One region of the Nocardioides xinjiangensis genome, then DNA from elsewhere that is predicted to be linked to it. Evidence: predicted binding sites of a transcription regulator. Region 1 holds the regulator's gene; each other region holds the start of a gene.
The links. The regulator LexA, encoded in region 1, represses DNA repair genes until DNA is damaged. The targets are predictions, from matches to a motif close to TCGAACANNTGTTCGA.
Positions count from the first base shown of each region.

Region 2: a site for LexA is predicted at 1,914-1,929, ahead of J3P32_RS11515 (alpha-ketoglutarate-dependent dioxygenase AlkB). Genes of this name have one in related genera too.
Region 3: a site for LexA is predicted at 1,408-1,423, ahead of J3P32_RS12210 (HNH endonuclease signature motif containing protein). Genes of this name have one in related genera too.

Region 1 is NZ_JAFMSW010000001.1:1,173,730-1,177,353, reverse strand. It holds gene J3P32_RS05530 (ATP-dependent DNA helicase) at 1-694, shown strand, start outside; gene J3P32_RS05525 (sulfotransferase family 2 domain-containing protein) at 700-1,419, opposite strand; gene lexA (transcriptional repressor LexA) at 1,487-2,209, opposite strand; gene J3P32_RS05515 (LysM peptidoglycan-binding domain-containing protein) at 2,576-2,935, shown strand; gene J3P32_RS05510 (hypothetical protein) at 3,123-3,624, shown strand, end outside.
Region 2 is NZ_JAFMSW010000001.1:2,440,271-2,443,894, reverse strand. It holds gene J3P32_RS11530 (oxygenase MpaB family protein) at 1-543, shown strand, start outside; gene J3P32_RS11525 (HD domain-containing protein) at 540-1,124, shown strand; gene J3P32_RS11520 (GntR family transcriptional regulator) at 1,111-1,833, opposite strand; gene J3P32_RS11515 (alpha-ketoglutarate-dependent dioxygenase AlkB) at 1,951-2,562, shown strand; gene J3P32_RS11510 (SRPBCC family protein) at 2,580-3,272, opposite strand; gene J3P32_RS11505 (FAD binding domain-containing protein) at 3,272-3,624, opposite strand, start outside.
Region 3 is NZ_JAFMSW010000001.1:2,583,352-2,586,975, reverse strand. It holds gene J3P32_RS12215 (App1 family protein) at 1-781, opposite strand, end outside; gene J3P32_RS12210 (HNH endonuclease signature motif containing protein) at 1,625-2,584, shown strand; gene guaA (glutamine-hydrolyzing GMP synthase) at 2,956-3,624, opposite strand, start outside.

The DNA.
Region 1 (3,624 bases):
CAGCCCCGACCCCGACTCGGCGCTGCCGTGGAAGGGTCTCGACGTCGGGTCGCCGTTCGACTACGGCCAGCAGTCGATCCTCTACGTCGCCCGCCACCTGCCGCAGCCCGGCCGCGACGGCCTGGGGCCGGCGCAGCTCGACGAGATCTGCGACCTCGTCGACGCGCTCGACGGGCGCACGCTGGGCCTCTTCTCCTCGCGCCGCGCGGCGGAGGCCGCAGCAGAGGCGGTCCGGGCCCGGTTGCCGCACCTCACGACGCTCGCGCAGGGCGACGCCCAGCTGCCGGAGCTCGCCAGGCAGTTCGTCGAGGACCCGCACACGTGCCTGTTCGGCACGCTGTCGCTGTGGCAGGGCCTCGACGTGCCGGGCGACACCTGCCAGCTCGTGATCATCGACCGGATCCCGTTCCCCCGCCCCGACGACCCGCTGATGTCGGCGCGCCAGAAGGCCGCCGACCAGGCCGGCGGCAACGGCTTCATGCAGGTCGCCGCCACCCATGCCGCGCTCCTGCTCGCGCAGGGCGCCGGTCGCCTCATCCGCACGACGTCCGACCGCGGCGTCGTCGCCGTGCTCGACCCGCGCCTGGAGACCGCGCGCTACGGCCGCTTCCTCAAGGCGTCCCTGCCGCCGATGTGGTCGACCACCGACCCCGCGCTCGTACGTCAGGCGCTCGCGCGGCTCGGCGCCGCCTAGCCCGGTCAGGGCGCGTAGCCGAAGAGCTGGTAGTCCCGGCGGTACATCGTCGCCACCAGCTCGCGTAGCTCGGCGGAGACCTGGCGGTCGCGCCCGCCGGGGGCGGTCTGGTTCCGCGGCGCGGTCGGCACGGCGGGGGCGCCGACGCCCTCGCAGACCTCGGCGAAGTCGCGGTCGAAGGTCTCGAGCCGGCCGACGAAGTCGACCCGGTTGAGGTCGATCATCCGGCTCTGGAGCGTGAGGTGCTGGTCGGTCCCTGGCACCGCGGACAGGTCCTGCGCAGCCGTCCAGTAGGCGAACTCCTCGACGGTCTGCATCCGCTCGTGGGTCGCGGCGTCGAAGTCGTAGTAGTTGTGGTCGACGACCTTGTCGTGCCACGCCGAGACGAACCGGTCCAGCGGGTCGCGCACGAACGCGAAGGTGAAGTAGTCGGCGAAGCTGGCGAGCGGGTAGCGCATCCGCATCGCGTGGTCGACGTCCATGCTGACGCCGTGCTGCTCGCAGTGGTGGCGGATCGTGCGCGTCGCGACCTTGGCCACCCGGTACCAGACGAACCGGTGGCTGTGGCTGATCGTCAGGTTGTACGCCAGCGGGCTGAGCCAGGCGGACTGCTCGCCCGCCGCGGCCAGCCGGTCGACCGCGGCCTGCGCCTCCGGCACGAGCCGGCGGCGGTTGCCCGGGCGCGTGCGGAAGACCAGTGGGTCGGGGACGGCGGACTCGGGCATCGGCGCGAGGCTACACCGGCGGCCGCGCGGCGCCGCGGGCCCGCCGCGCGGGTCGGCGTACGACGCCTCAGACGCGGCGCAGCACCGCGGTCACGACGCCGAGGATCGTGGCGTTGTCACCGGGGATGGGGTCGTAGGCCTCGTTGTGGGGCAGCAGCCAGACGTGGCCGTCCTTGCGCTGGAACGTCTTGACCGTCGCCTCGCCCTCGATCATCGCCGCGACGATCTGGCCGTTGGTCGCGGTCTGCTCCTGGCGGATCACGACGTAGTCGCCGTTGCAGATCGCCGCGTCGACCATGGAGTCGCCGGAGACCTCGAGCAGGAAGAGGGTGCCGTCGCCGACGAGCTGCTTCGGGAGCGGGAACACGTCGGTGACCTGCTCCTCGGCGAGGATCGGGCCGCCGGCGGCGATCCGGCCGACGACCGGGATGTTGACCGCGGCCGGGGCGGCGTCACCGATGCCCGTCTCGTCGATGCTGGTCTCGTCTGCGCTCGAGATGGAGCGGCGCGCGGCCATCACCTCGGGCAGGAACACCTCGAGGGCGCGGGGCCGGTTGGGGTCGCGCTTGAGGAAGCCCTTGCTCTCCAGCACGCGGAGCTGGTGGGCGACGCTGGAGGAGGAGGTGAGGCCGACGGCCTGGCCGATCTCACGCATCGACGGCGGGTATCCCTTGGACTCGATGGAGTCCTTGATCGTGGCCAGCACGCGCTGCTGGCGCGGGGTCAGGCCGGTGGCGTCCGGGGGTCCGTCGGGCATCTCGATGACGTTCTTGTCGTCGGACTTGGCCATGGGCTCCTCCAGTACGGTTGCCGGCTCCCTCCGCGGCTCGGATGGGACAGGAGCAGGTGTGCTCACCGTAGTCCTGTCGGCGGGAGGGGATCAAACACCTGTTCGAACTCCGCGTGTCGCGGTTGGCATCGGTGCTGGGCGTACGTGCGTTGCTGACCGGCGATCAGTTTCGTGCGCCGGGGCGCTTGGCGCGTGGCGAACGATTGTTCGACCTGGTGCTTGCGTTGTTCGAACAGGTGCTCTAACGTCGTACACACGTTCGATCGAACGTCTGCTCGACGCCGATGGCGAGAAGCCGCTGTCGGTGGCTCCGACTAGACATTCGCTCGACAGACACCCACGGCTGATCTTCCCCAGGAGGCCACCATGAGCACCCTCAGCCTTTCCCCCGCTTTCCGGACCCCGGTCACCCCGGCCCGCGCCCGCTCGACGGTGCGCCTGACCCGCCGTGGCCGACTGGTCGTCTTCCTGACCTCGCTGTTCCTGGTCCTCGGCGTGGCGTTCATGCTCGCCGGTGGTGCCGTCGGCACCGACGAGGCCGGAAAGCCCGCCCCGACCGAGATCGTCCAGGTCGCGCCCGGAGACACCCTGTGGGGGATCGCCAGCGAGATCGCGACCGACGGCGACGTCCGCTCCGTGATGAGCGAGATCGAGCGGCTCAACGCCCTCGAGTCCGCCGGCCTCTCGGCCGGCCAGAAGCTCCGCGTCCCGGTCGCCACCGACTGACGCGCGAGGCCTCCACCAGCCGCTTCGACCCCGGCTGGTGGACCAAGGGGAAGGCGAGGGGCGGGCCTGCGGGCCCGCCCCTCGGCGCATCTTCGGACGTCGTCCACAACTGAGGTTGCGAGGGTGGTTGACCGGCCACCGCGGTGGGTAGTTTCGTGGTGCAGGCGTTGTTCTCGGGAGGCACGACATGCACGTACGCCGCGCACTGGCGCTCATCCTCGCGGTCCCGCTGCTGATCGCCGGGTGCTCGGACGGCGAACCGACGACGGAGCCGACGCCGAAGATGCCCGAACCGTCGAGCTCGTCGCCTACCCCGACTCCGGTCGAGGCCGAGACGCCTGAGGCGGAGAGTCCGGAGGACTTCATCCGGCGCTGGGTCAAGGCCGGCGACGAGATGCAGGTGACGGGGGAAACCGCCACCTATGAGGCTCTGGTGGAGGACTCATGCAAGGCCTGCAAAACCTTCGTGAAGTCGGTCGAGAAGGTGTACGCAAGTGATGGCACGGTCGAATTCGCTGGCTCGACCATCAACAGCATTCGGTCCCGGAAAGGGAAGCCGCCGACTTTCCAAGTCACCAAGACCCTCCCTGAGACTGTCATCAAGCGCGGCCCCAGCGCCGAGCCTGAAGTGCTGCCAGCAGGCAGAACCACTCTTCTCGTGATTCTCAAACGTCGAAGTGACCAGTGGT
Region 2 (3,624 bases), 1.3 Mb from region 1:
CGCGCGGTCCAGCGCGCGCACGAGTCGGTCACGGGCACGATGCCCGACGGGACGCCGTACGCCGCCTCGGACCCTCACCTGCTCGGCTGGGTGCACGCTGCCGAGATCGACAGCTTCCTCGCCGCGCACGACCGCTACGGCCACCGCCCGCTGGTCGGAGCGGAGCGCGACGAGTACGTCGCCCAGGCGGGCGTGCCGGCCCGCCACCTCGGGGTCATCGACCCACCGACCTCCGTCGACGAGCTGCGCGCGGTCCTGGCGGCGTACGGTCCGGAGCTGCGAGGGACACCGGCCGCGGTCGACGCCATCCGGTTCCTCGTGCTGCACCCCGACCTGCCCCTCGCCGCCCGGCCGGGATACCTGTCCCTCGTGACCGCTGCGATCGGGCTGCTGCCGCCGGAGGCGCGCCGCGAGCTCCGGCTGCCGCCCGCGCCGCCGGTGACCAACCGGCTGCTGGGCGCCGCGGCGACCCGCACCATCCGCTGGGCGATGGCGCCGGCCCACGCCCACGCGCGCGCCCTGCAGGACCGGGCCGGCACGTGAGCCTCGCCGATCGCTGGCCACTGCCGGGCCGGCACGACCTGCGCGACGAGCTGCTCGCCGCCTGGGACCGCCCCGGCTACCACGACCGGCTCCACCTCACCGAGGTGCTCGACCGGCTCGACCGGCTGGCCGCGGCGGGCGCCGACTTCGACCCGGTCACCGTCCGCCTGGCCGCGTGGTTCCACGACGCGGTCTACGACGGCGCCGACGACGACGAGGAGCGGTCGGCCGCGTGGGCCGAGCGCGCGCTCCCCGAGCCGTACGCCGAGGAGGTGGCGCGGCTGGTGCGGATGACCGCGCACCACCGACCCTCCGACGAGGACCCGGCGGCGTGTGCGCTCAGCGACGCCGACCTCGCGATCCTGGCCGCGCCGCCCGAGCGCTACGACGCCTACGTCGCGGGGGTGCGGGCCGACTTCGCCGAGGTGCCGGACGCCGACTTCCGCGCAGGTCGCGCGGCGGTGCTCCGCGACCTCGCGGCGAAGCCGTACGTCTTCCACACCGCGCCCGCGCGCGAGCTGTGGGAGGCGGCCGCGCGGGCGAACCTCGAGCGCGAGCTGGGAGAGCTCAGCGGTCGTTGAGCTGGAGGTAGACCGTGAACCGGTCGTGCCGGTAGCACGTGCGCGAGACCTCCACGATGCGCCCGTCGGACACCGCTCGCCGGGCGTGGCGCAGCACCGGGTCACCCACGGCGATGTCGAGCATGGCGGCCTCGTCGGCGCTCGCGCGGTCGGCGCTGATGGAGTCCTCGGCCTCGGTGGGGCGCAGGCCGCGGGCGGCCAACGCGTCGTAAAGGCTCGTGGGCGTGCCGTGCTGCAGGAACCCCGGCAGGAGGACCTCGTTGAGGTAGGCGTCCTCGACGCAGACGACGGCCTGGTCGGCCCGACGCAGCCGGCGCCAGTGCAGCACCGGGTCGCCCGGCGAGATGTCGAGCGCGCGGGCCACGCCCGGCCCGGCCTGCTCGACGCGGGCCAGCAGCGTCTGCGACTCCGGGAGCATGCCCCGGCGCCGCACCTCCTCGGTGAACGAGGTGAGCCGGCCGGCGGACGTGGGCGGCTGGGCGACGAACGTGCCGCGGCCGGGGATGCGCTCGAGCAGACCCTCGGCCACCAGCGCGTCGAGCGCCTGGCGGACGGTCATCCGCGCCACGCCGAACCGCGCCACCAGCTCACGCTCGGACGGGGCCGCCGAGCCCGGCGGCTGCGTCTCGATGAGGGCGCGGACGTGCTCGCGGACCTGCACGTGCTTGAGCGCCCGCTGTCGCGGTACGACGAGGTCCACCGGATCCATGGCAGTCAGGCTAGGACTGGGCTGGACCGGCGTCCGCAAATTGACCAAGCCGGGTCGAGACCTTGGATGATTCTTGATGTTCGAACTTGTGTTCGATCATCCGGTACACTCGAGGCCGTGGACTTCCAGACGTCCCTGTTCGCCGAGCCCGCCGCGGTCTCCGCGGCGCTGTCACCCGAGCGCCGGCGGCTGACACGCGGGGCGTGGGTCGACGTGCAGCGCGACTGGCTGACCGACCCCGACGCCGTCTTCTCCGCCCTGGTCGAGCGCGTGCCATGGCGGGCGGAGCGGCGTGAGATGTACGACGCCGTGGTCGACGTGCCGCGGCTCGTGCACACCTACCTCCAGGGCGCCCCGCTGCCGCACCCGGCTCTCGCCCGGGCCCGCGCCGACCTCACGGCCCACTACCTCCCCGAGCTGCGCGAGCCGTTCGTGACCGCCGGCTGCTGCTACTACCGCGACGGTCGCGACTCGGTCGCGTGGCACGGCGACACCATCGGCCGCGGCCGCACCGCCGACACCATGGTCGCGATCGTGAGCGTCGGCGACCCGCGGCGGCTGCTGCTCCGTCCCCGCGGCGGCGGCTCGTCGATCGCGCTGACGATGGGACACGGCGACCTCGTGGTGATGGGCGGCTCGTGCCAGCGCACCTGGGAGCACGCCGTGCCGAAGGTGGCCCACTCGGGCCCACGCATCTCCGTGCAGTTCCGCCCGCTCAACGTCTTCTGAGCCCGGACGTCGCGAGCTCACCTCCGCAGGAGCCGGCGCAGCACCACCAGCCCGGCGAGCACCGCGACCGCCTGCCTCCAGTAGGACCTGGCGATCACCGGCAGCACCGCGGTGCCGAGGTCGAGCGCGTCGGTCCGGGCGCCGGGCGCGGGCCGGTCGGGCGCCGGCCGGCCGGGCAGCGGCTGGTCGAGCGCCGGCCCGGCGGCGGTCACCGGCGGCGCGTCGGCCGACGGCTCGCCGCCCGCCTCGGCGACGGTGGCCGGTGACGGCGCGGCGAGCCGCTGCTCGAGGCAGGCGACGAACTGCCCGAGCAGCTTGTCCGACACGTCCTGCATGACGCCGCGGCCGAACTGGGCGGGCTTGCCGGTGATGGAGAGGTCGGTCTCGACGGAGACGTCGGTCGATCCACCGGCGTCGGTCATCACGACCGTGACCTTCGCCCCCGCCGTGCCGTTGCCCCGCTTGTCCTTGCCCTTCGCGTCGACGACGAACCGGTGGGCCCCGGCGTCCTTCTCCACGAACGTGCCGCTGCCGTTGTACTGCAGGGCGATCGGTCCCAGCTTCACCTTCACCGACCCGGAGAAGGACTGCTCGTCGGCCTCGGTCACCTCGGCCCCGGGGAAGCACTCGGCCACCGACGCGATGTCGTTGAAGTGCGCCCACGTCTCCTCGACGCCGATCGGCACGGTGAAGCGGTGGCTCAGCTCCACTACGACGCCCCGGCGGCTGCGAGGACGGCGCGGCGGGTGAGCACCCGCGCGAGGTGCCGGCGGTAGTCGGCCGCCCCGTTGAGGTCGGTCGGCGGGTCGGTTCCCTCGGCGGCGAGGTCGGCCGCGGCGCGTACGCCGTCCTCGCTCGCCGGCGCACCCGCCAGCGCCTGCTCGGTCGCGGTGGCCCGCAACGGGGTGGGGCCCATGTTGGTCAGGCCGACCCTCGCCTCGTCGATCGAGCCGCGCACCGTCGCGGCCACCGCCACGATCGGCCACTGGTGCGCGACGCGCACGAACTTCTCGTAGTGCGCGCCCCACCCGGTGTGCTTCGGGACGCGGACCTCGACGAGGA
Region 3 (3,624 bases), 1.4 Mb from region 1:
CGGGGTGCAGCTGCATGACCTCCCGGATCCGGTCGTGCTTCTCCTCCCGGCCCTCGGTGGTGCCGAGCAGGTCGCGCAGGAGGACCGGCCCGAGCGGGAAGCCGCGGTGCAGCAGGAAGGCGTCGAGGAACGCGTGCAGGTTCCACGGGCTGGAGGACACGTAGAAGACCGGGTTGGTGTCGCCTCGCGCCAGGTCGCGGTAGAGCTCGACGACGCCGGGGAACGGCGTGCGCGTGAGCGCGGACCCGGTGAAGGTGTGCAGCAGCATCCGGCCGATCCGCTGCACCCCGGTCTCCAGGATCGTGTCGTCCACGTCGGAGATCACGCCGAACGCGGCCTCCTGCGACGGGACGCGGACCCGGACCTCCGTCGTGTGCGGCTCCGTGAGCCCGCGGTGGACCCCGTCGAGCCCGACCGTCGCCGTCGCCCACGGTCCGGCCAGCGGCCCGGGCTCGAGCCGCACGCGGAAGTAGCCCTCGCCGTCGGACACCGCCGCCGCCTCCGCGTCGCCCACCCTGACCCGCAGCGGCACGCCCGGCAGCTCGTCGGTGAGGAAGGCGCGGACCGAGCGCCCGACCGCGGCGCGCACCCCCTCCCCCTCCACGGCGCTGGACAGCGGAGGGTCGTCCACCACCCGGCCGCGTACGACGACGCCGGCGCCCGTCCCGTGCCCGCCGTAGGACTCGATGCGGAAGTGGGCCGGAGTGCGGGACGCCCCGCGCCGCGCCCTGGCGCTGTCCCAGGCGTTCTCCGCCGCCACGATCCACCGACGGGCTCCCATGCGGTCACCCTAGGGGCAGTTTCGGTCGTGGTCGTGCTGGCGGTCGTTGGTGTGGGGGGGCGGTGGGCGTGGGTGCGCCCGCGGGGAGGTGGGTGCGCCGCGTTGGGCCTCCCGGTCGTCGCAGCCCGCCGCCGGTCGTCCGTGGGAGTGCGCTGAGGGCGACCGCCCTCGCGGGACGGGGTGCGCGCACGAGGCGGGCGCGCACCCCGGGCCGCGGCGTGCGTGTCGTAGACGAGGTGGTCTCCCCGCCAAGGCTTCCGGTCGGGCAGCACTATCCACAGCGTCGTTCAACCCATGGCCGCTGTCGGTGGCGGCGCCTAGAATCGAACACATGATCGGGCCAGTGGCTGACGCGGACGCAGGTGCCGTGGAGGACCTCACCGCTTTCGAGCTGCTGTTCGCGGCGCGTGAGGCGCGTGTGGCGGAGAACGCCGCTGCGGCTCGGCAGCTCGACCTCGCGGCCCGGTGGGCCGACCTGCACCCGCCGGAGTCGATCCACTCCGCCGCGACGTTCACCGTGCCGTCGTGCGAGCACGAGGAGCCCATCGCCGGCGACGGCTGCCCGCTGGTGGCGGAGTTCTGCATCGCCGAGCTCGGCGCCGTGCTGGGCGTCTCGACCACCGCGGCCAAACGGCTGGTCGGGCACGCCCTCGAGCTGCGGCACCGCCTGCCACGGCTGTGGACGCAGGTCCACGCCGGAGCCGTGCCGCCATGGCGGGCCCGCGCCGTCGCGGAAGCCACCATCCACGCCACCCCGGCGCTCACCGTCGACGCAGCAGGCTGGGTCGACACCCAGGTCGCCGCCGTCGCCGGAAGGTCGGACCCGCACAGCTGGACCGGCTCGTGGCCGAAGCCATCACGCGCCACCACCTCGCCACAGCGGACCGCACCGCCGACCCCGAGGACGGGTACCTCACCGTCGACCCGCGCCACGCCACCGTCCACGACGAGGACGTGCACTACGCCGGCACCATGCGCCTCGAGGCCGAGCTCGACATCGCCGACGCCCTCGACCTCGACCGCGCCCTGGCCCACGGCGCCGAGACGTTGAAGGCACTCGGCTCCACCGCGTCGCTCGACGCCCGCCGCGCCGCCGCCCTCGGCGACCTGGCCCGCACCCAGACCGCCCTCGACCTCCACACCTCAGGCATGCGTAGCGCCCCCGCCCACGACAGCGCCGTCGGTCACGGCACGACGGGAGTTGCCGGCATGCGGGGCGGGGATGGGCTGCCCGTCGCCCGGGAGGTGGTGCTGCACGCCCACTTCGAGACGGCGCTCACCCCGGACGGCGAGACGGTGTTCGGGCCGACCGGCCGGCTCGAGGAGCGCCAGCGGCTGCTGCTGCTCGACCAGGTCAGGAGCTGGTGCGGCGACAGCCGCACCAAGGTCACCGTCAAACCGGTCATCGACCTCAACACCGACCTCACCGCGCCCGGCTATGCCATCCCCGACCGGATCAGGGAGCACGTCATCCTGCGTGACCGCACCTGCGTCTTCCCCTGGTGCACCCGCCCCGCCCGCAGCTGCGACATCGACCACGTCATCGCCCACGACCACCACGCCGACGCAGACGGCCGACCCCAACCCGGCCCGACCGCGACCCACAACCTCGCCGCCCTGTGCCGCTCCCACCACCGCCTCAAGACCCACACCGCCTGGCACTACCGCATGACCTCGAACGGCATCTTCGAGTGGACCAGCCTCCACGGCCACCACTACCGACGCGACCACACCGGCACCACAACACTCGACCCACCCGATCCATCCCATCGGCCCACCGTGCCGCGACCCCGCCGACCATAACCCCGCCCCACACCCCGCCAGACATGCCATGGCGGGGCCGGTGGCACGTCTCGATAGGTCCGGGCGCACGGCGGTGCCGGACGAGGGACCAGCGGTCAGGCACCGCAAACCAGAGGCGCTCCCCCGCCGGGCGCCCTCCTCGCCATAGCGACGACACGACCGGGCACGCACACATGAGCGCCTAGCGGGGAGCGACGTGCTCGTCGCGCCGGACGTACGGGTGGCGCTCGTGCCGTCGCCGGGCGAGCGCGACAGCACGCACTCGCCGACCGGGGTCACCCGTGGCCAGCCGCAGCCGCAGCCTCGAGCCCTGGCAGTCGCGACTCAACGACGGGTCGAGGTCGCGCAGGCTCCGGCCGTACGACCCCGGCTCACTCCCACTCGATGGTGCCCGGCGGCTTCGAGGTGATGTCGAGGGTGACCCGGTTGACCTCGGCCACCTCGTTGGTGATGCGCGTGGAGATCCGCTCCATGACCTCGTAGGGCAGCCGGCCCCAGTCGGCGGTCATGGCGTCCTCGGAGGTTACGGGCCTGATCACGACTGGGTGGCCGTAGGTCCGCCCGTCGCCCTGGACACCGACGGAGCGGACGTCGGCGAGGAGCACGACCGGCATCTGCCAGATGTCGCGGTCGAGGCCGGCGCGGGTGAGCTCCTGGCGCGCGATCGCGTCGGCGCGGCGCAGGATGTCGAGCCGGTCGGCGGTCACCTCGCCGATGATGCGGATGCCGAGGCCCGGCCCCGGGAACGGCTGGCGCCACACCATCTCGGCCGGCAGGCCGAGCTGCTCGCCGACGAGGCGAACCTCGTCCTTGAAGAGCGTGCGCAGCGGCTCGACGAGCTGGAACTCGAGGTCCTCGGGCAGCCCGCCGACGTTGTGGTGCGACTTGATGTTGGAGGTGCCGGCGCCGCCGCCGGACTCGACGACATCGGGGTAGAGCGTCCCCTGGACCAGGAAGCCGACCTTCTCGCCGTGCTCGGCCGCCTCGCCGAGGACCTGCACCTCCGCGGCCTCGAAGGCCCGGATGAACTCCCGGCCGAT